Regions from separate parts of the Bradyrhizobium sp. USDA 4472 genome, predicted to be linked through region 1. Evidence: predicted binding sites of a transcription regulator. Region 1 holds the regulator's gene; each other region holds the start of a gene.
The links. Region 1 encodes LexA, which represses DNA repair genes until DNA is damaged. Its sites were predicted from a motif close to TGTTCNNNNTGTGTTCNG; they were not measured.
Positions count from the first base shown of each region.

Region 2: ACVWZ4_RS05530 (nucleoid-associated protein) is a predicted target of LexA. The motif match lies at 2,410-2,427, and genes of this name have one in related genera.
Region 3: ACVWZ4_RS13735 (helicase-related protein) is a predicted target of LexA. The motif match lies at 4,113-4,130, and genes of this name have one in related genera.
Region 4: uvrA (excinuclease ABC subunit UvrA) is a predicted target of LexA. The motif match lies at 1,307-1,324, and genes of this name have one in related genera.

Region 1 is NZ_JBSSAM010000001.1:6,068,644-6,074,008, forward strand. Features, by position in the region: gene ACVWZ4_RS28510 (ComEC/Rec2 family competence protein) at 1-442, shown strand, start outside; gene ACVWZ4_RS28515 (hypothetical protein) at 453-887, opposite strand; gene ACVWZ4_RS28520 (hypothetical protein) at 1,081-1,284, opposite strand; gene lexA (transcriptional repressor LexA) at 1,471-2,172, opposite strand; gene ACVWZ4_RS28530 (molybdopterin molybdotransferase MoeA) at 2,349-3,560, opposite strand; gene ACVWZ4_RS28535 (hypothetical protein) at 3,774-3,962, opposite strand; gene ACVWZ4_RS28540 (HAD family hydrolase) at 4,111-4,752, opposite strand; gene ACVWZ4_RS28545 (alpha-hydroxy acid oxidase) at 4,752-5,365, opposite strand, start outside.
Region 2 is NZ_JBSSAM010000001.1:1,229,087-1,234,451, forward strand. Features, by position in the region: gene ACVWZ4_RS05520 (metallo-hydrolase/oxidoreductase) at 1-400, opposite strand, end outside; gene ACVWZ4_RS05525 (Fic family protein) at 555-2,102, opposite strand; gene ACVWZ4_RS05530 (nucleoid-associated protein) at 2,437-3,483, shown strand; gene ACVWZ4_RS05535 (hypothetical protein) at 3,443-4,153, shown strand; gene ACVWZ4_RS05540 (hypothetical protein) at 4,128-4,727, shown strand; gene ACVWZ4_RS05545 (restriction endonuclease) at 4,920-5,261, shown strand; gene ACVWZ4_RS05550 (hypothetical protein) at 5,273-5,365, shown strand, end outside.
Region 3 is NZ_JBSSAM010000001.1:2,997,271-3,002,635, forward strand. Features, by position in the region: gene ACVWZ4_RS13705 (hypothetical protein) at 206-472, shown strand; gene ACVWZ4_RS13710 (hypothetical protein) at 465-761, shown strand; gene ACVWZ4_RS13715 (DUF1488 domain-containing protein) at 972-1,250, shown strand; partial or broken gene ACVWZ4_RS13720 (GNAT family N-acetyltransferase) at 1,254-1,371, shown strand; gene rpmB (50S ribosomal protein L28) at 1,969-2,274, opposite strand; gene ACVWZ4_RS13730 (DUF3108 domain-containing protein) at 2,848-3,657, shown strand; gene ACVWZ4_RS13735 (helicase-related protein) at 4,235-5,365, shown strand, end outside.
Region 4 is NZ_JBSSAM010000001.1:6,177,906-6,183,270, forward strand. Features, by position in the region: gene uvrA (excinuclease ABC subunit UvrA) at 1-1,212, opposite strand, end outside; gene ACVWZ4_RS29070 (outer membrane protein) at 1,479-2,225, opposite strand; gene ACVWZ4_RS29075 (single-stranded DNA-binding protein) at 2,818-3,312, shown strand; gene gyrA (DNA gyrase subunit A) at 3,668-5,365, shown strand, end outside.

The DNA of each region.
Region 1 (5,365 bases):
CCTTCTCAAGGAGTGGCTCGCGGCGGACGCCGACCCGCGCGATGCCGCCAGCGCTTCGCTCGGCGACGGCGTGTCGTGCGACGATGCCGGCTGCGTGACGCCGCTTGCCGACGGCCGCATGATTGCGCTGGCGCTGCGCATCGACGCGCTGGCCGACGATTGCAGCCGCGCAGCGCTGGTGGTGACGGCGAGGCCTGCGCCGCCCGATTGCGCTGCAATGGTGATCGATCGGCCGCGTCTGGCGAGCCAGGGCGCGCTTGCGCTGACACAGCGCGGTGACGGTTTTGCGGTTCAGCCGGTGAGAGCGAGGGGCGCAAACCGCTCCTGGTCGCCGGTGGCGCCCGGCGATGCAGATTTCGGCCAAACCCTCAAGCCACGGTCGGCAGCTCCGCGGACCAAAGACGCAACGCCGTCGGAGGCCGACCTTCAGGCCGAGGACTAGAATCGACGCTTCAGCCGATCGGCAGGCGTGGCGGCGTCGTGCGACTGTCGGCGGCCACTTGCGGCTTGTGCTCGCGCTCGCCGAGCGGCTGGGTCACGGGCAGTTGCAGCACGGTTGCGCGCTGGCCTTCGACGAGCTGCGTCACCAGCACGTATTTGCCATCGGGGAATTCGATCGCGTCGTGATGGCGATCGGGAATGTGCGGATCAACCTTGCCGAACTTGCCTACGCGGGAATTGATGGTGCGGGTCCAGATCCACCTGTTGTCGTAGCGGACGTTGTCGGCGAAGGCGAGCTCCGTTCCCGGAAGCAGGCAGACCGCGACCGACATGTCGGCTTCAGAGGCGAAGCCGCGCGTCGAGGTGCCGCGGAACGTTGTCGTGACGATCGTCTCGCCGACTTCTGCGGGACGCGTCGCGACGGCATGCAAGCTATAGTCACACATCGGGTGCTCCTCATCGGGGATAGCAACCCGCGCCTCTGTCCTGGAGGCGCCGGCCTCTATCAGAGTTGAAGCCTGCAAGGCTCTGCTTGGTTGTAGGCAAATCTGCGGCTCCGATCCGCGAGCCGCAATCACATTATCTTTCCCGAACGGCTGGGAACAAAGCTTGCCTCCGTGCATTTGGGAGGCTTCGCGCTCAGCGTCCGGCCGGCGCGGACCAGCCGGAATATTGCCAGCCGGGCTGCGCCTGTTGCTCGATGGCGTTGCGGGCATCGCGGATCTGCGCGCTCGTCGCCTGCGGCACCTTGCCGAGGCGATGCTGCGCATGCGCAGCAAAGGCGTGCGATCCGGACGCTGCGATCAGCGTCATCGTGACGGTGCTCAGGATGATCTTGCTCATCATTCTCTCCTCAGTCTCCCTGGAGGCCCATCGAAGCGAGTGTGCTTCGTTGCGGCATGCCGGGGATGTAGGGCTGGAGAGGTGGCGGGATAATCTGTGCAGAACCAGAAAGTCTATCCAGCCGGAGCGGACAATCGTCCGCTCCAATCGTTGATCGCAGTCACCGATCGCGCGAGAACGTGGCGCTCAGTACTTGCGATAGAGACCGATCAGCTTGCCCTGGATCTTGACCCGGTTGGGGGGCAGGATGCGGACCTCATAGGCGGCATTCGCTGGCTCGAGCGCGATCGAGGCGCCGCGGCGACGGAAGCGCTTCAAGGTGGCTTCCTCGTCGTCGATCAGGGCGACGACGATGTCGCCAGTGTCGCAGCTCTCGTTGCGCTGGATGAGGGCCATGTCGCCGTCGAGGATGCCGGCGTCCACCATGGAATCGCCGCGCACTTCGAGCGCATAGTGCTCGCCCGCGCCGAGCATGTCGGGCGGAACGCTGATAGTGTGGCTGCGGGTCTGCAAGGCTTCGATCGGCGTACCGGCCGCGATCCGGCCCATGACGGGCACCGCGACGGGACGCTCGCCCTCATCCGCCGGCGGGCTCGACGTCATGCGCACCTTGCCGAGGTTGCCCTCGATGACGCTCGGGGTGAAGCCGCGGCGATTGCCGGCGGCGGCCTGGAGCTCGGGCAGCTTGATCACCTCGATCGCGCGGGCGCGGTTGGGCAGACGGCGGATGAAGCCGCGCTCCTCGAGCGCAGTGATCAGGCGGTGGATGCCCGATTTCGAGCGCAGATCGAGCGCGTCCTTCATCTCGTCGAAGGAGGGTGGTACGCCGCTTTCCTTCAGCCGCTCGCTGATGAACCGCAGGAGCTCGTATTGTTTGCGCGTTAACATCTCGACCAAAATCCCCCTGGTGATGTCGTTCAATTCCGAGACGCTGAATTCAGCCATAAGCCGCTACATGCTCGAAACAAATCATGAACGGACACTATATGTTCGATACATGTTCCGCAACTGCTTAATTTGCCGTGAACGCGACGAAGTTCGCGGAACGCACGCGAACGAAGCGGTCAGACGGGCAGCCGCAGCACCTCGCAAGCGGTGCCTGCTTCGGCCTTCGGCGCGAACGGTGCGCGCACGAGAAGTGCCTGTGCCGCAGCCAGATTCGAAAGCAACGAGGAGTCCTGATGATCGACGGGAACGGCGACCAGCGTGCCGTCGTCACGCTCTGCCAGCCGCGCGCGCAGATAATCTTCGCGCTGATCGTTGGCGCCGACATCGCGGCCGAGCACGGCGCGCTCGCGGCGATGATGAACCACCGAACGCCCCGACAGCGCGCGAATCAGCGGGACCAGAAACAGGAAAGCGCAAACGTAGGATGATACGGGATTGCCGGGCAGGCCGATCACGCGCATCGATCCGAGTTGCCCGTTCATCATGGGCTTGCCCGGTCGCATCGCGATCTTCCAGAACGCCATCGAGATACCTTCGTCCCTCAGTGCCTGTTGCACCAGATCGTGGTCGCCCACCGAGGCACCGCCGGTCGTGATCAGGATGTCGGCGCCGCTCTCGCGCGCGCGACGGATGCCCGATGTGGTGGCGGCAAACGTATCGGCCGCGACCCCGAGATCGATCGTGTCGGCACCTTCGCTGCGAGCCAGAGCATGAAGGGCATAGCCATTGGAATAGACGATCTGGCCGTGGCCGGGCGTCGAGCCCGGCATCACCAGCTCATCGCCGGTGGCGAGAATTGCGACCGTCGGCCGGCGGCGGACCGCGAGTTGCGGATGGTTCATCCCGGCGGCGAGTGCGAGGTCGCGCTCCGTGAGCCGCGTGCCGCTGCGCAGGAGCACGTCGCCCTCGCGGAAGTCGATGCCGGCCGGGCGGATGTGTCGTCCGGTGATGGCGGCTTCCTTGATCGTGATGCACTCGCCGTCGGCGACGGTGTCCTCCTGGATCACCACGGCATCCGCGTTATCGGGAACGACGCCACCGGTGAAGATCCGCACGGCTTCGCCGGCGCCGACCCTTCCAGCAAACGGCCGGCCGGCTGCGACTTCGCCGATCACCGTGAGCCGTGTGTCGACCTCGGCCGCATCGGCCGCACGCACGGCATAGCCATCCATCGCCGACATCGCCTCAGGCGGCTGCGTCCGCCGCGCCGCGACATCGCGCGCAAGCACGCGATGAAAGGCCCGATCGAGCGCGACTGTTTCCTCAGCCAGCGGCTCCGCTCCCGCGAGCACGGCAGCAAGCGCATCGGATACCGGCATGAGGGCCACGGTGAAAACTCCAGCTACGCCCATTCGGGCAAATCAGCGGCGAGAGTTCTAGCCGAGCGGGAGCGTCCAGGCAAAGCAGCCGCACAAGATGATTTATCCCACCCCTGGAGCCGTGGGACGAAGCTGGAGGTTCAGCCGGGGCATGATCTGGAGAGCGACGCATACCGGCACAACGACGGCCAAGGCAAAGACAAGAGCCGTGGCCAGCATCGGTCAGGTCCCCGGCGGCTCGCTCGGACTGACATCAGGCGCTTTGGGATTCTTGTCGGGCATTGGATCGGCCTGGGCCTTCAGGTCGGCGGCCTTGCTGATCAGTTTTGCGGAGAGCTCAGAATTCGAGGTGGTCCTGGCGTATTTCATCAGCAGGGAGGCCTGCTTGGTGAGGTAGGTTTTGCCCAACACGATGATAAGTCCAATGTAGAATTCCCAACGGACTATAGAGTCCGGAGCCGGGGATTCCGTTCCCGGAACTCTGTACAAAAATGCACAAAGGGTTTTGGTTCCCGAGTTCCAGTGAAATTGCCTCCGGAATCAGAGCCGGGTTGCCAAGTCAGATCCCCAGCGCCTTCAGGGCATTTCCGACGTCGGTCGGCGAGGTCACATGCACCGCGGTCAGGCCGCGCGCCCGTGCACCTTCCACGTTCTCGGCGAGATCATCGAAGAACACGATGCGGTTCGCGGGCACCCCCATCGCGGCGACGACATGGTCGAAGGCCTCCGCATCGGGTTTGCGCAGCCCGATGCTCGAGGACAGGTAGAGCTCGCGGAAATGCCCGAGCAGGTCGGCATATTCCTTCGAAAAAAAGTCCACATGGGGGCGGTTGGTGTTGGAGAAGGCATAGACCGGCATCTGCTTCGCCGCACGCGGCAGCAGCTCCGCAATATCAGGCATCTCGCCGGCGAAGATCGCGTTCCATCCTTCGAGGAACTGCGCATCCGAGATGCCGATGCCGAGCGATGCGCGCAGCGAGGCAAAATAGTCCTCGTCGCTGATCTTGCCGACCTCGTGCAGCCGGTAGGCCTCGCTGTCGCGCATATAGCGCGCGACGATGGCTTCCGGCTCGCAGTCGGCATGTCGCGCCCAGCAGGTGATCGCCTTGGAGAAATCGATGTCGAGCACGACGCGTCCGAGATCGAACAGAAGCGCATCGGCGCTACCAGGCGAGAGCGAGGTCACTTGCGTCCTTTCCATCAGTATCGGTAGGGTTCGTGGTCGAACAGCGGGAATGCGCTGAACACGCTCGGCGCGTTGGTTGCGGTGGCCGGGTGCAGACAGGATTTGTCGACCTCGGCGAAGGAGGTGGCGCCCAGGAGACCGAGGCAGCGCAGCACCTCGTCCTCGAGCAGCTCGAGCATCCGCGCCACGCCGGTCTCGCCCGCCGCAGCCAGTGCCCAGCATTGCAGCCGGCCGATGCCGACGAGGTCTGCGCCCGCCGCGATCGCCTTGACGATGTCGGTGCCGCGGCAGATGCCGCCATCGACCATGATCTTGGCGCGGCCCTTCACCGCTTCGACGATCTCGGGCAGCACATGCATGGCACCGCGGCCGTGATCGAGCTGACGGCCGCCATGGTTGGAGACGTAGATCCACTCGACGCCGTGATCGACCGCGATCTGCGCGTCCTCGGCAGTGGCGATGCCCTTGAGGATCAACGGTATCCGGAACTTGTCCTTGACCATTTTCACGGTCCGCCATTCCAGGCCCTTCTGGTAGTCGCCTCCGGTGGCGCGCAGACGGCTCTCGCGAACGTAGCGCTTGGCGATGTCACGCTCGCGACGGCTGTAATGGGCGGTGTCGACGGTCA
Region 2 (5,365 bases), 4.8 Mb from region 1:
CGAGCGGCTCCGGCAATACCAGCCGCGGGGCCGCTGCGGCACCTAGGGGTTGGGGCCTTAAGGGGTGCGGTGGCGCCTCGCCGGGAGTGTTGAGCAGCCGCGCGAACATCAGAACTCCCCGGGCATGCATCGAATAACCATTACCCTCGAGTTGAGCATGCCATGCCGGCAGACCATGGCCCTTGGGCCTGAGCTCGAGATGAAACCAATCGCCTGGCTCTGGCGTTGCGCCCGCAAAGCGATCAAACCGAGCCGGCGTCGTCACCACACGCAGGAGTGCAAACGGCTTGGTCTGTCCAGCACGAAAGCCGTTCAGGAGCTCTGGTCCGCTCGCGTCGACATAATCGGCATCGATGCAATCAAATTCGAAGGATACGCGGCGATGCGGGCGCGTGCTCAATGAATCCACCCGCGACACGCGGGCGTATAGTCTCCTATTGGGAAACTCCGGAGGATCTGGCGGGATATCGAAAAAGAAGAAATCGAAGATGGCCTCCTAATATCAAGCGCACGCCCCAGACGACCCTGGTCATATTTTCATAGCGGGCAGACGGTCAGCTCTCCGTTCCAGGCTCGTCCGAGAAGGCCTCGAGATAGAGGCCCTCGATCTTCGTGACTTCGTCTGGCATCAGCTGGGAGAATTCATTTTCACGAGCGCGCTTTGAAAGCCGCCCTTCATTCTGCTGCAAGAATCCAAGGAGGTTGTTGAGGGTCCGCTCCGGCATATCGACCATGTTTTCGACGCCCGCCCGGAACGTATCGAAACTCCGTAAGAACCGGGTTTCCCTCGGAAGATCCTGTTCGATGGTCCTCTGCACGCATTCGTACAGGAACTCCGCATGCGGCGTTGCATCGAAGAAGCGGTAAAAGTCAGCGGTATCGTTCAGGACCTTGACGTTGCCTTGCGGAGTCGGCTCCCATTCTATGCACGTAAGCAATCTACTCGAATAGCTTTCCAACACGTCCTTGTATTCGCCGATCTTGTCGAGAATGGCTGCCGAAACCGGAAAATGGATGCCGGCAGGATTGAAGCCGCGCCGTCCCAGAACATGGTGCATCAGGTATCGGTGAATGCGGCCATTGCCATCCTCGAATGGGTGAACGTAGACAAATCCGAAAGCCAGCACGGCGGCGGCGATGACAGGATCAAGCTCATTTTCCGCCGCCTGATCGAAGGCGATCAATCCGCGCACGAGGGGGGCAATATCTTCGTGGCGTGCGCTGATATGATCCGGAATGGGTCTTTGCGTCTCGCGGTCATGCTCGCCGACAAAGCCACCTTCGTTGCGGAAGCCGAGCTTTACGAAGCGCTCATCACCGATGACGATCCGCTGCAGGCGCAGAAACTCCGCCTCGTCGAGCGGCGCCCGTCCTGCTTCGCCGATGACCTTGCCCCACCGCTGGATGCGATCCTGTGGCGGTCTTTCTCCTTCGATGACGTAACTCGACTTCGAGTCCTTGAGGAGAAGGAAGGCGGCGGTTCGCGCGAGCAGATCCTTCGGGACCTGGCTCACCACGACGCGGGCGCGCTCCTTGAGGTCCTGTGCAACAAATTCCGTCAGCACTTGGGTCTTGAAAACGAGCGGGCAGAAGTCCGATGTGCCTGGCAGATTATTACGGACGCGATGCCGTACCGAATTCTGCCCAGAACTCGCATACTGGAGTTCGGTATCGACGGCGTCGACATAGGAGACCTTGTCTGCTGTGGGCAGATTAAGCTCACGCCCCAACAACCATTCATAGAGAAACCAGATGCGGCGCGTGTAGAGTCCGGTCGGCTTCTGCTTCACAAGGTCTGCAATCTCGTCCTCCTTCACGGTGAGGAAGAGTCGCTTCAGGATGGCAAGGTCTAGTCCTTCGTTCTTGAGTGCGAAGGTGAGATGTCCCTCGAGGCTGACGTCCGGCGCATGACGTGGCGTGTAGATGCGCCATCCACTTTGCTCGAGGATGCGGTGCTTTGTGCCGGTGGCGGAAAGCAAGCGTGGTATCGGGACGGACAGCCGGTAGGCGTCAATTAGTGCTGCGTAGCCGGCGGGGGTCGCGGACTCTGGCAGCCTTCGATCATGAAAAACGCTCACAGGGCCTGAAAATTGTAGCGGCATTGGCTCAATCCATGAAAAACGTTCTCGGCCGTGAATTTCGTTTGCCATCTCGCCTTCCGGCCGAAATTAGATCTCACACCATGAAAAAGCTTCCCGCAAGCTAAATTTTACGAAAAATATTCACGTCACCCGAATTGCGGCATCGGACTTGGGCGAGTGAAGACCCTCAACAAATCGAAGAGCCGCCGCGCTCGACCGCGCAATACGCTAATTGCATCGTTGTCACAATTAAAAGTAGAATTTCTGACAAAAGTGCAGGATTCTTAACGGGATGCGACATAATTGGAAGAGAATCGCAGATTGCCAACGTTCTCCATTTGTTCTAGGGTGATTTATGGCCTCCCTTACTGAGCAGGAGTTCGAAAGCCTGCGCATTGACCAGAGCGTATTTCATATCGTCGGCCCCGGAGAGGAACACTTGCAGCTGCTCACGGCTTTCGATGCCGGCCAACACGCGCCCTTTTTCCTGGGCCGTGCCGGATCGGTCAACAGTGGAAATCGATACGAATTCATGGCGGACTCACCGGTGCGGGCGCAACTCGCACGGATCGGCCGGGATAAAGCAACTTTCCAGGAGGAAAGCGAGAAGCTCGCAACGGCGTTCAATGAAGCTCACGACAGCACGGCTGTCGGCGCCTTCCTGATCTTCTCGCTATCCTGCTCGAGCGGCCGGCTGTTTGCCCTTTTGAAATTCGAGGACGAGAAGGTTCTTACCTACGACTACGATATCAGCCGCGGACGTTCGGGAAAGCCCCGGCCGACCTTCGGCGAAATCGAGCGGACCTTTGTTCAAAATCGCAACGCTTTGCAGAAAGCCGCGCTCATCAAGCTGCGCAAAGACGGCGACGAAATCTGCGTTGTCGATCGTCAGAATCCGCAGCGGCCTGCGGCTTATTTTGAGCGATTCTTGCTGGTGCGGCGCCAGCGAACGGAGGAGGAACTGACCAAGGCAATCGTCGATGTCACGCGCAACATTGCCTACAAGCACAAAGACATCCTTCCGCAGGGCACCATGAAAAATCTGGCGCAACGCCTATTCGATGCCAGCCAGTCAGGTGGTTCAGTCGACGGCGAAAGCGCTCAAAATTGGCTGAAAAGCATTTTCGGACCGCTGCCCGACGACAGCCCGGTCGTGACCGACTTCAAGGCAAGGCTGAAACGTGAAGGAATGGCAGGAGAATCGTTCGTCCTCCAAAAGAACGCGATTCAGGCGCCCAGAAACCGCCGCGTCGAGACGGCAAGCGGGGTCAAACTTACCTTCCCCGTCGGTTTGACGCCGTCCGTAATTTCGGTGAATCCCGACAGGGGCGAGATCATCATCAAGGACAAGATCACACTCGATGACTTCGAGCTCAACACATCTGCTCGAACGCGTTCGTGAGCTAGTCGCGAACGGCACCTCGGCGGACGAACGTGTTGACGCCCTTGTGTTGCGAGGGCGGCTGCCGTCCGCCGGTGCGCAGGTGGCCTGGCTCGCCTTCGCCGACGAAGTCCCATCGCCGTTCTCATCATTGCAAGTTTATAATCCGGCCTTGGGTGGCGATCTCGTCACGGCGGATGTCTTCGATGCGACACGCGAGGTCGTGATCACGCTTGGAAAGCCAGCCGCCCCAGCTTGCGCCTTCTTTATTTTCCAATCGAGTATTCCACATTATTTGACGCAACGGTCTGTCCTGCCCCGTCTCGCGATCGTCGATTTCAATTCCACACAGGCATTTCGCGCGCGAGGACTGGAAGTCGCTTCATGGGATTTGGCGCAGCCGGTTCCGCCTCCGGAATCCCTGCTTGGTCGCATCGACCCCACTCGCTATGTACGCGACTTTGTTCCGGATCGTGAGGTCGTCACCGATCTCAATCCCTGGATGCTGGTGGCCGCACCGGCAGCTTCATCGCCAGGGTATCAATCATGGGAAACGGTGGCTGCGCGCAGATTGTTAGGCGGGGACGGATGTCGAGGCACGCCACCTGCTCTTTTCCGGCGAGTTGGCTCGGGCGAGCCGTCCTCAGCAGGATCTTGTCACGACATTGGACCAAGCGCTCGAGGCGGCTAAGGCAGCCTATGAAGCTCACGTCCAATCGTCGAGCCGCGAGACTCTGAAGGCGCTGGCCGATCTCCGCAAAACGGTTGTTGATGAAACACAAAAGGTCGCACAACGAGCGCAGGATCTTGCGGCGACACTCTGGCGCGACTTGGCCGTCTCGGCGGCGCCTTTCATATTGAAGATCGTGGGTGACGCGGCCAAGACGCCTGGTCCTCTCATCTCTTCCCTGTTCTATTTTGCTGCCGCAATATTCGTCGGTTTGTCATTCGCGTTACAGTGGCGGATCAATGGGGCGTTTTTCGAATGCCAGGCTTCTTCCCGGCGGAGCTGGATGCAGAGCCTTTATAGCTACATCTCGGTTCGCGAGCGGGAAGAAATCGCGGAAACGCCGATCGAACAAGCGATGAAAAACTATCGTGAGACCCGCGGCGTCCTGCTTGTTGTGTATGCGGTGTTGGTCATCGCTCTCGTTGTCGCCGGCGTGCACACCTTATACGATGCAACGCCCCCACCTTCGAGCCCCGCCGCAGGCGTCGCGCCAAGCCCAGTACCAGTTGCGCCACTTCCGGCAAAGCGGCCGTAATTTCGAGAAACTTCTGTAATTTGAGGGGTACGATCTACGCCGCGAAAGAAATCGTCTCTCTTGAACGACCTGGTCAGCGATTCCATAATCTCGTCGCCATCTTGGAGCGCATGTTCGCGCACCAGGACGGAGTTACCGTCGCTTCCTCTTTAAGGTTGACAAGGACACCGGTCGGCTTCGTGACATGACGTGGTGATTATCCGTCGTGCCCATCACGGGCCGAATCTGACCACCATTGAGAGCAGGGAGCAAGGGCGAAAGGTAGGAGTTCCTCAGAGCGAGGCCTTCGCCAAAAAGTGCGAAAAGACTGGAATTCACCACGGAATCGTAGTTGCCGCCAACGGTTTTACGAGCACGGCCCGCACCAAGGCCAAGGCACTGAACCTGACGTGCATGGAGTTGGCTGAGGCGGAATCCTTTGATTGGATTCGCACTTGTCACAATCGTTGGCTTGTTCCACAACTTCACCGCGATCGAGGGTCGCGTTCGCGTGATGGAAGCGAGCAAAAGGTCGCGAATCCATCCACGGTCTAAGAGGTGCGAGCTTGGTGGAGCTGCCCGATGCCTTTCTCGCACCCGAGGTATCGCTGGCCGGGCTACATTTTGCATCGGAGCATGAGGACGGTCGCGGCTCTCTG
Region 3 (5,365 bases), 3.1 Mb from region 1:
CGGTCGGTGCCGTGGCGGGAGATGCGATGATGCAAGCGAGCCTACGCCCGCGTCACCGCAATAGCGAGGCCTAAAACGCCGCGCACGTTTGCGGCCTCGCCGCGCAGAGCGGCGGTGACGATAGTGCTGGCTATTGCCGCGCAACGGGCGCATGCTCGCTACAGTCGGCGTCGGTTGGGGCCCACTTGCGAAAAGGCAGGCGCGCATGACCATCCGCTCGCGGCATGAAACCGTGACATTCAAGCATCCGTTTCACCTCCGCGGCATCGCGCGCGAATTGCCGGCGGGCGCCTATGATGTCGTCACCGACGAGGAGACGATCGACGGCCTGTCGTTCGAGGTCTGGCGCCGCATCGCCACCATGATCACCGTTCCGGTCGAAGGCCTGCGCGGCGCCACCGAGCTTTTGTCGATCGGCTCTGTCGACCTTGCGGATGCGATAGCCGCCGACGCGAGCGTCGCCCATGACTGATCAACCCGTCGATCTCGACAAGCATCGCGGCATGGCCGCGCAGAAGGCCACCGATTTGCGCCGCGTGCTGGCGGAGGTCGAGAACAATGTCCGTGAGCTGCGCGAGCGCGAGGCCGATCTCGAAAGCCGCATGCTGACGGTGCCCGCCGCCTCCTGGCCCGAAGCCGCCGTGAAGGCGCGCTATCTCCTCAACCTCTACGCCGCGAGCCTCCCGCCCGAAGACACCCGCCACCGCGCGCTGGTGGCCGCGCTGCTCGACGATTTTTCGAGATTAGGCGAAGAAGGCTGAGGCCCGCCGCGACCTAGCTGTCGTTACCCAGGTGCTGTGGTCCCGGACCAGCGAAGCGCAGATCGGACCCATAGTCACCGCAGTGAGTTGTTGTAGCTGCGCGTGCCGCAGCCGTGCTTGAATGAAGCCGACCGGCCAGTGGCTCCCTGCGCCCGTGCGCAATTGCGAACCAAGGCCGGTACGACCTTGGAGTCGTAAAGGAGGTATCCCATGCCCCTCACCAGCGGCCGTTTCATCGGCCATGAACAGGACCGCGGCATCGTCCAGTTCTCGATGCAGGACGGCGCGAAGGAAATCCCCTGCGCGATCTCGACCTCCGCCATGGACGATCTCGAACGCGGCCCGCAGACCCGCCCTCACGAGCGCGAAGCCCAGTTCACCCGCCTTCGCGACCGCATCGAAGCCCGCGCCGCGAGCAAGTACCGCGCGACCGAGTTCGAAGGCACGCCGCCGGGGATCGTGTTGCGGAGCATTGATTTTCGGGGGTAGGCTTCGCGAGTCTGGCAAACCCACACGCCGTACTTCGAGAAGCGGAATATTCGCTTCTCCGTCAAACAAGTGCGGCTTCAGCATCGTCGAGTTCTTCAATGCCCACCATCCGGACCCCCATCCGCATGGCGTCCATCCCCAACGTTCCCCTTCTTGTAGCTAGCAAGAGGGGAGTCGATGATTATTGTGCCAAGATGAGGACGGTTGTTGTTCCTGCAGCACCTTAATAGCCCGACCACGAATGCTGAATGAAGAACTGCTCGAAAGCCTTTGCCGTGCGACTGTCGAGACTGACCATCAACAACGATGTCGTAGGTTGCCTCATCAAACTCGACTCGTCCTTCACTCGAGGGTGAAACGCTCAAACTCATCTGGGCTAAACTGCGCTAGGCGATCCAGTGGGTCGACAGGAAGACCGACGCCTAGTCCGAGCAGACGAGCGTTTGCCTTAGGCCAAGGAGTGGGAGGTGGAAGGCTCTCGATGGATATCGATTTGGTTTTGACCGTCGCCACTTCTCCCCCAAGCGAATTGTGCGATTGTTATTGGTCGCGAGAGTATCTCCATAGCACAACTTGTCGTAGCGCCACTTTGGACGAAGATTGCCCGAGCCCACAAAACAAAAACGGCCGGATCTTTCGATCCGGCCGCCACTCAACTCTACTCGGCCAAGCCTACGCCACGCGACGCAACCTAGCCCCCGCCCAAATTCAAAATCTCTTAGCTGGCCTTCTTGACCGGCGCGTCGCCGACCTTCTTTTCGATGGCGCGCTTCAGTTCGACGGCGCGCGGCGAGAGGGCCGCGGTGTTGGCCTTGAGCAGGTAGGCATCGAGGCCGCCATTGTGGTCGACGCTCTTCACCGCGTTGGTGGAAACGCGCAGGCGCACGTTGCGGCCCAGCGCTTCCGAGATGAAGGTCACGTTGACCAGGTTCGGCAGGAAGCGGCGCTTGGTCTTGATGTTGGAGTGGCTGACCTTGTGGCCGACGAGGGGGCCCTTGGCCGTCAGTTCGCAGCGGCGAGACATGCTAGAAATCCTTCGTTCGATCCCCCAACGATTGCGGCCGCCATCAGGGGCGCCACGGGGGCTAATTCTTTCGTCCTTGCAGGGAGCGGGCGGACGTATAGGGGGGAAGGGGCGGGACGTCAAGGTGACGGGCCGTTTTTGGCCCGTCATCTCGGGGCGCGCGGGCGCGCGAACCCGGGATCTCAGGCCGCATGACAGGTGTCATCGCCCGCGCAGGCGGGCGATCCAGTATCCCAGAGGCCGGCGTTTGAGAGCTCGCTTTCACCAGATCCGCCGCGGCGTACTGGACACCCCGCTTTCGCGGGGTATGACAGCGGAATGGGTGGGCGAGGTGCGCCCGCCTGACGCACCCCCTCCAATCACCAAAACGGCAATGTTTAAAGTGCCTTACCATCACATAAAGGGCGCAATCTCCTCCGAAAGAGTCCGGTGAGTTCCCGGCCTGTGGCTTCTGGATGCATTGCTTGGCGCCGCAACAGGCTTAAGTAACAACAACTCGCTTCCCGATTGGATCGTCTCGTGCACACCACCCCGCTCATTCCGCCCCGGCTGCGCGCGGCCGGCCGGCTGGCTCTGGCCGCTCTTGGCGGCCTGGTGCTGGCGTGGGGGGCCGCGCCCGCAGCGGCGCAAGGCAAGCTCGAGGCGCAATATGAGGCCTCGCTGGCAGGCATTCCGGTCGGCCGCGGCGCCTGGAACATCGATATCCAGGACGATGTGTTCTCGGCTGCGGCCTCCGGCGGCACCACCGGCATCCTGAAGTCGTTCGCGGGCGGGTCCGGCACCGGCGCTGCGCAGGGCCGCATCGTCAACGGCGCGCTGGTCGCGACCGCCTACCAGGCCTCCACCACCACCTCGAAGAAGACCGAGGAGATCCACATCACCCTCGACAAGGGCAATGTGAAGGAGTTCGGCATCATTCCGGAGCCGCCTGTCGATCCTGATCGCATCGTCGTCACCGAGGCGCATCGGCGCGGCGTGTTCGATCCGATGACGGCCTCGCTGGTGCGCGTGCCCGGAAACGGCGATCCCGTGTCGCCGGAGGCCTGCCACGGCTCGGCGCCCGTCTTTGACGGCCGCATGCGCTACGAGCTCAAGCTCGATTTCAAGCGCATGGAGACCGTGAAGGCCGAGAAGGGCTATCACGGCCCCGTGGTGGTCTGCGCGCTGTATTTCGTGCCGATCGCCGGCTACATCCCCGACCGCCCCGTGATCAAATACCTCGCCGCCCAGCGCAACATCGAGATCGCCTTGGCGCCGGTGGCGGGAACACGGGTTTTGGTCCCGTTCTGGCTGAAAGTGCCGACGCCGCTCGGGCCGGCGATGCTGGAGGCGACCAGCTTCGTCACCACGGCCCAGCCGCCACGGGTCGCGAAGACGCAGTAGGTATTGGCCGCTCACATACGCCTCGACCGTCACCCCGTGAGGTGGCCGCTTCTTCAGCGGCCTTCGAAGGGCCACAGCCCGACTGTTTTCCGCGCGCAATCCGGCCGCGCCGTCCGGGCCGTCCATCCTTCGGGGCTCCCGGCACGGCGCTGCGCGCAGCTCAGGACGACGGATGCGGCGGGAGACCCCCGCCTCAGTAATATCAATGACTTACCTACTGTGCATGGGGTTGTTTCGGCGACATGCCTTCGAGCCCACCATTCCCGGGAATCCAATTGACTCCTCCCCGATTCTGATTCGACTCCGCGCCATCCCCAATTTAAGGAAATCCGTCATCGAAACGCCGCTTGTGCGACTGCGCAAAACTCCATCTAGTGCGATGGAAACAAGAGTCCCGCGACATGTTGCGTGAACGTATCGGGACTCCCGGGGGAGTCAGCGATTCGGCCGCGATTCGTTCTAGAGTCGTTCCGAAGCTTAAAGCGAACGGGAAAAGCGTCGCAAAGTGAGACAGTTGCCCACCCGTCCGAGACAGCACTGACATTCGCCCCATCAGCTATTACCTGATCAGCCAGATATGCCCCTCTCGTCCTCCTCCTTCGCCTCCGACCGCGCGCTGTCCGATCGCGTGCCGGGCGCCGGCGTCACCGCCGTGCTCGGGCCGACCAACACCGGCAAGACCCATCTCGCCATCGAACGGATGCTCGCGCATTCCTCGGGGATGATCGGCCTGCCGCTGCGCCTGCTCGCGCGCGAGGTCTACAACAAGATCGTCGCCCGCGTCGGCCCGGAGGCCGTGGCGCTGGTCACGGGCGAGGAGAAGATCAAGCCGAGAAGTCCGCGCTATTGGGTGTCGACCGTCGAGGCGATGCCGCGCGACCTCGATGTGTCCTTCCTCGCCGTCGACGAGATCCAGATCGCCTCCGATCTCGAACGCGGCCACGTCTTCACCGACCGCATCCTCAACCGCCGCGGCCGCGACGAGACGCTGCTGCTCGGCGCTGCGACCATGCGGCCGATCATCGAGCGGCTCTTGCCCGGCGTCTCCATGATCACCCGGCCGCGGCTGTCCCAGCTGGAATTCGCAGGCGATCGCAAGATCACGCGCCAGCCGCGCCGGACTGCGATCGTCGCGTTCTCCGCCGACGAGGTCTACGCCATCGCGGAGCTGATCAAGCGACAGCATGGCGGCGCCGCCGTGGTGCTGGGCTCGCTCAGCCCACGCACGCGCAATGCGCAGGTGGAGATGTTCCAGAACGGCGACGTCGATTATCTCGTCGCCACCGACGCCGTCGGCATGGGCCTCAATCTCGACGTCGACCACGTCGCCTTCGCCTCCGACCGCAAGTTCGACGGCTATCAGTTCCGCCGCCTCACGCCGGCCGAGTTCGCGCAGATCGCCGGCCGTGCCGGGCGCGCCACGCGCAACGGCACGTTCGGGACGACAGGCCGCTGCGGCCCGTTCGAGCCTGAGCTGGTGAACGCGCTTCAGAACCACATCTTCGACCCCGTGAAGATGCTGCAATGGCGCAACTCGAAGCTCGATTTCTCCTCCCTCGCCGCGCTCCAGGTCTCGCTCAACCTCGCTCCCGGCCACGAGACGCTGACGCGCGCCCCGATCGCCGAAGATATGCGCGTGCTCGACCATGCCGCTCGCGACGTCGAAGTGCGCGATATCGCGCATGGCAAGGCCGCCGTGGAGCGGCTG
Region 4 (5,365 bases), 110 kb from region 1:
GTCGTAGGAGCGCACCCCGTCCTCATAGGAGAACTTGATCTCGTCGTCGCCGGAGCCATGGAGGATCGCGTTCTGCGTCTTCTTGGGCAGATCCTTCCACTTGGTGGTGAGCGTGAACTTGTAGTGCTTGCCGAGTGCCGTCAGCGTCTGCACGTAATAGGGTGACGATGACTTGGCCCAGGGCGCGATCGCGCCCTTGCCGATGGCGATCTCCTTGTCGGGAATGACCAGGTCCTCGTCGACATGCTGCTCGACGCCGAGGCCGCCGCAGGCCGGGCAGGCACCATAGGGATTATTGAAGGAAAACAGTCTGGGCTCGATCTCGGGGATCGTGAAGCCCGAGACAGGGCAGGCGAATTTTTCCGAGAACAGGATGCGCTCGGGTCCGCTCTTGTCGTGGATCTTTGCCGTCTTCTTTTTCTCTTCCGCCGGCGCTGCCGCCGGCGCGTCGGCGAACTCGACGACGGCGAGGCCCTCGGCGAGCTTCAGCGCGGTCTCGAAGCTTTCGGCAAGGCGCTGGCCGATATCGGCGCGCACCACGATGCGGTCGACCACGACGTCGATGTCATGCGGGAATTTCTTGTCGAGCGTGGGCGCTTCCGCCAGCTCGTAGAAAGTGCCGTCGATCTTGACGCGCTGAAAGCCCTTCTTGAGCCATTCGGCGAGTTCCTTGCGGTACTCGCCCTTACGGCCGCGCACGACGGGCGCCAGCAGATAGAGGCGGGTGCCTTCCGGCAGCGCCAGGACGCGGTCGACCATCTGCGAGACGGTCTGGCTTTCGATCGGAAGTCCCGTGGCCGGCGAATAGGGCACGCCTACGCGCGCCCAGAGCAGGCGCATATAGTCGTAGATCTCGGTGACCGTGCCCACGGTCGAGCGCGGATTCTTCGACGTCGTCTTCTGCTCGATCGAGATTGCCGGGGACAGGCCGTCGATCTGGTCGACGTCGGGCTTCTGCATCATCTCCAGGAACTGGCGGGCATAGGCCGACAGTGATTCGACGTAGCGGCGCTGGCCTTCCGCATAGATGGTGTCGAAGGCGAGCGAGGATTTGCCGGAGCCGGAGAGGCCGGTGAAAACCACGAGCTTGTCGCGGGGAATCTCGACGTCGATATTCTTGAGGTTGTGCTCGCGCGCGCCACGGATCGTAATCGCGCGCAGGCTGGAGCCCGCGTTCTGCTGTTGGCGCTTCGCCTTGATCACTTCATCCATCCCGTTGCCCTCGAAGAATCCCATGAGCGAGCGACCGCGCCAACGTTCCGGCGCGCTTCGCCCGGAACCGGGATCGGCGCCAATGGGTATGTGAGCGAACGTAGGAAGAACGGGGAGGGATTTCCAGAGGGACTTGCGAATCGTCAACGGATTGTTGTGGCGCTGGCGGGACTTGGCAGCAGCTGATGGCAATTGCACCGAATGGAACAGCAAAAAGGCCGGCACGAGGCCGGCCTTTCGTGACGTTGTGACGTCGGTTGCGAGGATCAGTACTTCGCGACCACCGGGCCACCGAAGGTGTAGTTCAGGCGGACGGTGCCCATGTCCACATCCTGCTTGATGTTGTCGGCGCGGAAGGGCAGGCCGACCACCGTGAAGCTGTCGTTGTGCTTGCCCATGAACAGGTGGTTGTACTCAAAACCAACCGACCAGTTCGGCGCGAAGCCGAACTCGATGCCGGTGCCGATGGTGCCGCCCCAACGGGTGTCGCTCGCGTCGCCGACCGTGACACCGGCCAGAGTGCCGCTGAACTTGTTGTGGGTGACGGCCGCACCGCCCTTCACATACCAGAGGACGTTGTTCCAAGCGTAACCCACCTGGCCGGTGAAGAGGCCTATGGCGTCGATCTTGGTATTGTTCACCAGCGGGAAGAACGCGGCGGGCGAGCTGGTGTTCGAACCCTTCAGATCGGCCCAATCACCCTGCGCTTCGACGCCGAACAACCAGGCGGCGGACTGCCAGCGATAACCGATCTGACCACCGGCGAGAGCGCCGGTCGCGTCATGGCAACCTTCGCTCGTCGTGGGGACAGTAGCGCCACCGACGCTGGTCGTGTCCCAGCAATTGTGGCTGGAGCCGCCACCAGCGTTGGCGCCAATGTAGAAGCCGCTCCAGTTGTAGATCGAAGCGATAGCTACCGGAGCCTTGGTGTAGGGGCGAGCCGCCAGATCGGCAGCCGAAGCGGCGCCAGTGAGGGCGAACAGAGCGGCCGAAGCCAACAAAACCTTTTTCATTTTCAACTTATCCCAGTCCCAGTTTCTGTTGTTGCCTTCCGTGCGTCGGAAGGGCAGCGGACGTCGTCCAACTGACGTCTTGCTTACACCACTGAAGCCGCAAGTTGTGTCTCTCAAAAGCCACAACAGGCGCAAAACGTGGCGTTTGCTGGAAGAAACAGCAAAAGGCCGGCGCGAGGCCGGCCTTCGATCCTCGAATGGATTCAGAGGGATCAGTGCTTTGGGGATCAGTACTTGATGACCGTATTCAGCGATTGCCGGGCTGCCGAAGCGGTAAGTGAGGCGGACGAGACCGATGTCGACATTGTGGCCGATCCGGTCGGTCTGGAATGCAACGCCAGCGGGTGTATTGAGTGTAACGGTCCGATTCCCCCCAAGATGTGGTCATACTGCGGCGCAGGGTTTGGACGCTTGGGTCGCAGCCATTTCGATGGGAACAAATCTGGAACGAAGGCCCGGTCGGTGCTATATGTGGGGATAACCGAGGGCGTGGTGGGCCGATCGGCGCTTGTAAGCGTATAGGGTCGGCCCAACAGGCGGCAGCGCGGGCGCGCCTTTTCGAAATTCAGTGGCATTGGAGTGGAGAGCGGCGATGGCGGGAAGCGTCAACAAGGTCATTCTGGTTGGAAATCTCGGCAAGGATCCGGAGATCCGCCGCACCCAGGACGGGCGACCGATCGCGAATCTGAGCATCGCCACCTCCGAGACCTGGCGCGACAAGAACAGCGGCGAGCGCAAGGAAAAGACCGAGTGGCACCGCGTCGTGATCTTCAATGAAGGGCTCTGCAAGGTCGCCGAGCAGTATCTGAAGAAGGGCGCCAAGGTTTACATCGAAGGCGCGCTCCAGACCCGCAAATGGACCGACCAGAGCGGCGTCGAGAAGTACTCCACCGAGGTCGTGCTGCAGGGCTTCAACTCGACGCTGACGATGCTCGACGGCCGCGGCGGCGGAGGTGGCGGCAGCTTCGGTGACGAGCCGGGCGGCGATTTCGGCTCGTCGGGTCCGGTCAGCAGCGCACCGCGTCGGCCCGTGGCGGCCGGCGGTGGTGGCCGCAACAATGACATGGACGACGACATCCCGTTCTAGGAATGGTCCGGGCGATGAGGGTGCGCTGGTCAGGTTGATCAACACCTTCCACGTCGCGTCAGTAAACCCAACTAATCGACGGAAGGGGCTCGGAATTTGCGGGCCCGCTTCATGTTTGGGATGAAGTCGGGGCGCGGGCTGCAAAGCGGCAGAACGGCCGCACTCGCCCACGGCTCGACCGCCCGTCCGAGGCGATTTTGGAAGGTTGATTCCAGGCTCATCCAAGATGCCCGCTTCAGGGACGTAAGTTATTGGAAGAATAGACGGAAAAAGCGCTTCCCTGGCCTCGCGAGGGTGGTTATCAGGGCCTCGATGCGCTATATGATTCCCAGATAGAATCTCACCGGATTTCCCCTTGGCAGACGACGACAACAAGCCCGGCGACCAGCCGGCGCAACCCTCGGACATTCGCCCCGTTTCGATCTACGAGGAGATGAAGAAGTCCTACCTCGATTACGCCATGAGCGTGATCGTATCGCGTGCGCTGCCCGATGCGCGCGACGGGTTGAAGCCGGTGCATCGCCGCATCCTCTACGCGATGAACAATCGCGGCGACACCCCGGACAAGAAGCACAAGAAGTCCGCCGGTGCCGTCGGTGAAGTCATGGGTAAGTACCACCCCCATGGCGACCAGGCGATCTACGACGCCCTGGTGCGCATGGCGCAGGACTTCTCGATGCGCGCGCCCCTGATCGATGGGCAGGGCAATTTCGGCTCGGTCGACGGCGATCCGCCAGCGGCCATGCGCTACACCGAATCCCGCCTGACCAAGATCGCGCTGAAGCTGCTCGAGGACATCGACGACGATACGGTCGATTTCCAGGACAACTATGACGGCTCCGAGCGGGAGCCTGTCGTTCTGCCGGCTCGGTTCCCGAACCTTCTGGTCAACGGCGCCGGCGGCATCGCCGTCGGCATGGCGACCAATATCCCGCCGCACAATCTCGGCGAGGTCATCGATGCCTGCGTGGCGCTGATCGACAATCCGTCGCTGACGATCGACGAGCTCAACAACATCATCCCGGGCCCGGACTTCCCGACCGGAGGCATCATCCTTGGACGCCAGGGCATCCGCAGCGCCTATCACCTCGGCCGCGGTTCCATCGTGATGCGTGGCAAGGTCGAGTTCGAGACGATCCGGAAGGAGCGCGAGGCGATCGTCATCACCGAGATCCCGTATCAGGTGAACAAGGCGACGATGGTCGAGCGCATCGCCGAGCTCTACAAGGAAAAGAAGATCGAGGGCATCTCCGATCTGCGCGACGAGTCCGACCGCGACGGCTACCGCGTCGTCGTCGAGCTCAAGCGCGACGCCGTGCCAGACGTGGTGCTGAACCAGCTCTACAAATTCACACCGCTGCAGACTTCTTTCGGCGTCAACGCCGTCGCCCTCGATAGTGGCCGTCCGCAGACGATGAACCTGAAGGACATGCTGACGATCTTCGTCGGCTTCCGCGAGCAGGTCGTCACCCGCCGCACCAAATACAAGCTGCGCAAGGCGCGCGAGCGGGCGCATGAGCAGGTCGGCCTCGCGATCGCGGTCGCCAATATCGACGAGATCATCAAGGTCATCAGGCATTCGCCGACGCCGGCCGCCGCGCGCGAGACCCTGATGACGCGCGACTGGCCCGCGCGCGACGTCGAGGACATCATCACGCTGATCGACGATCCCCGCCATCGGATCAACGAGAACGGCACCATCCGCCTCTCGCTGGAGCAGGCGAGGGCGATCCTCGAGCTGCGCCTCGCTCGCCTCACCGCACTCGGCCGCGACGAAATCGGCGAGGAGCTGGCAAAGCTCGCCGGCGAGATCGGCGAGTATCTCGAGATCCTGCGCTCGCGCGCCCGCATCCTCGACATCATCAAGACCGAGCTTGCCGAGGTAAAGGCCGAGTTCGCCACGCCACGCAAGACAGTGATTATGGAGCAGGAAGGCGAGGTCGAGGACGAGGACCTGATCCAGCGCGAGGACATGGTCGTCACCGTCTCGCACGCCGGCTACGTCAAGCGCGTGCCGCTGTCGGCCTATCGCGCCCAGCGCCGCGGCGGCAAG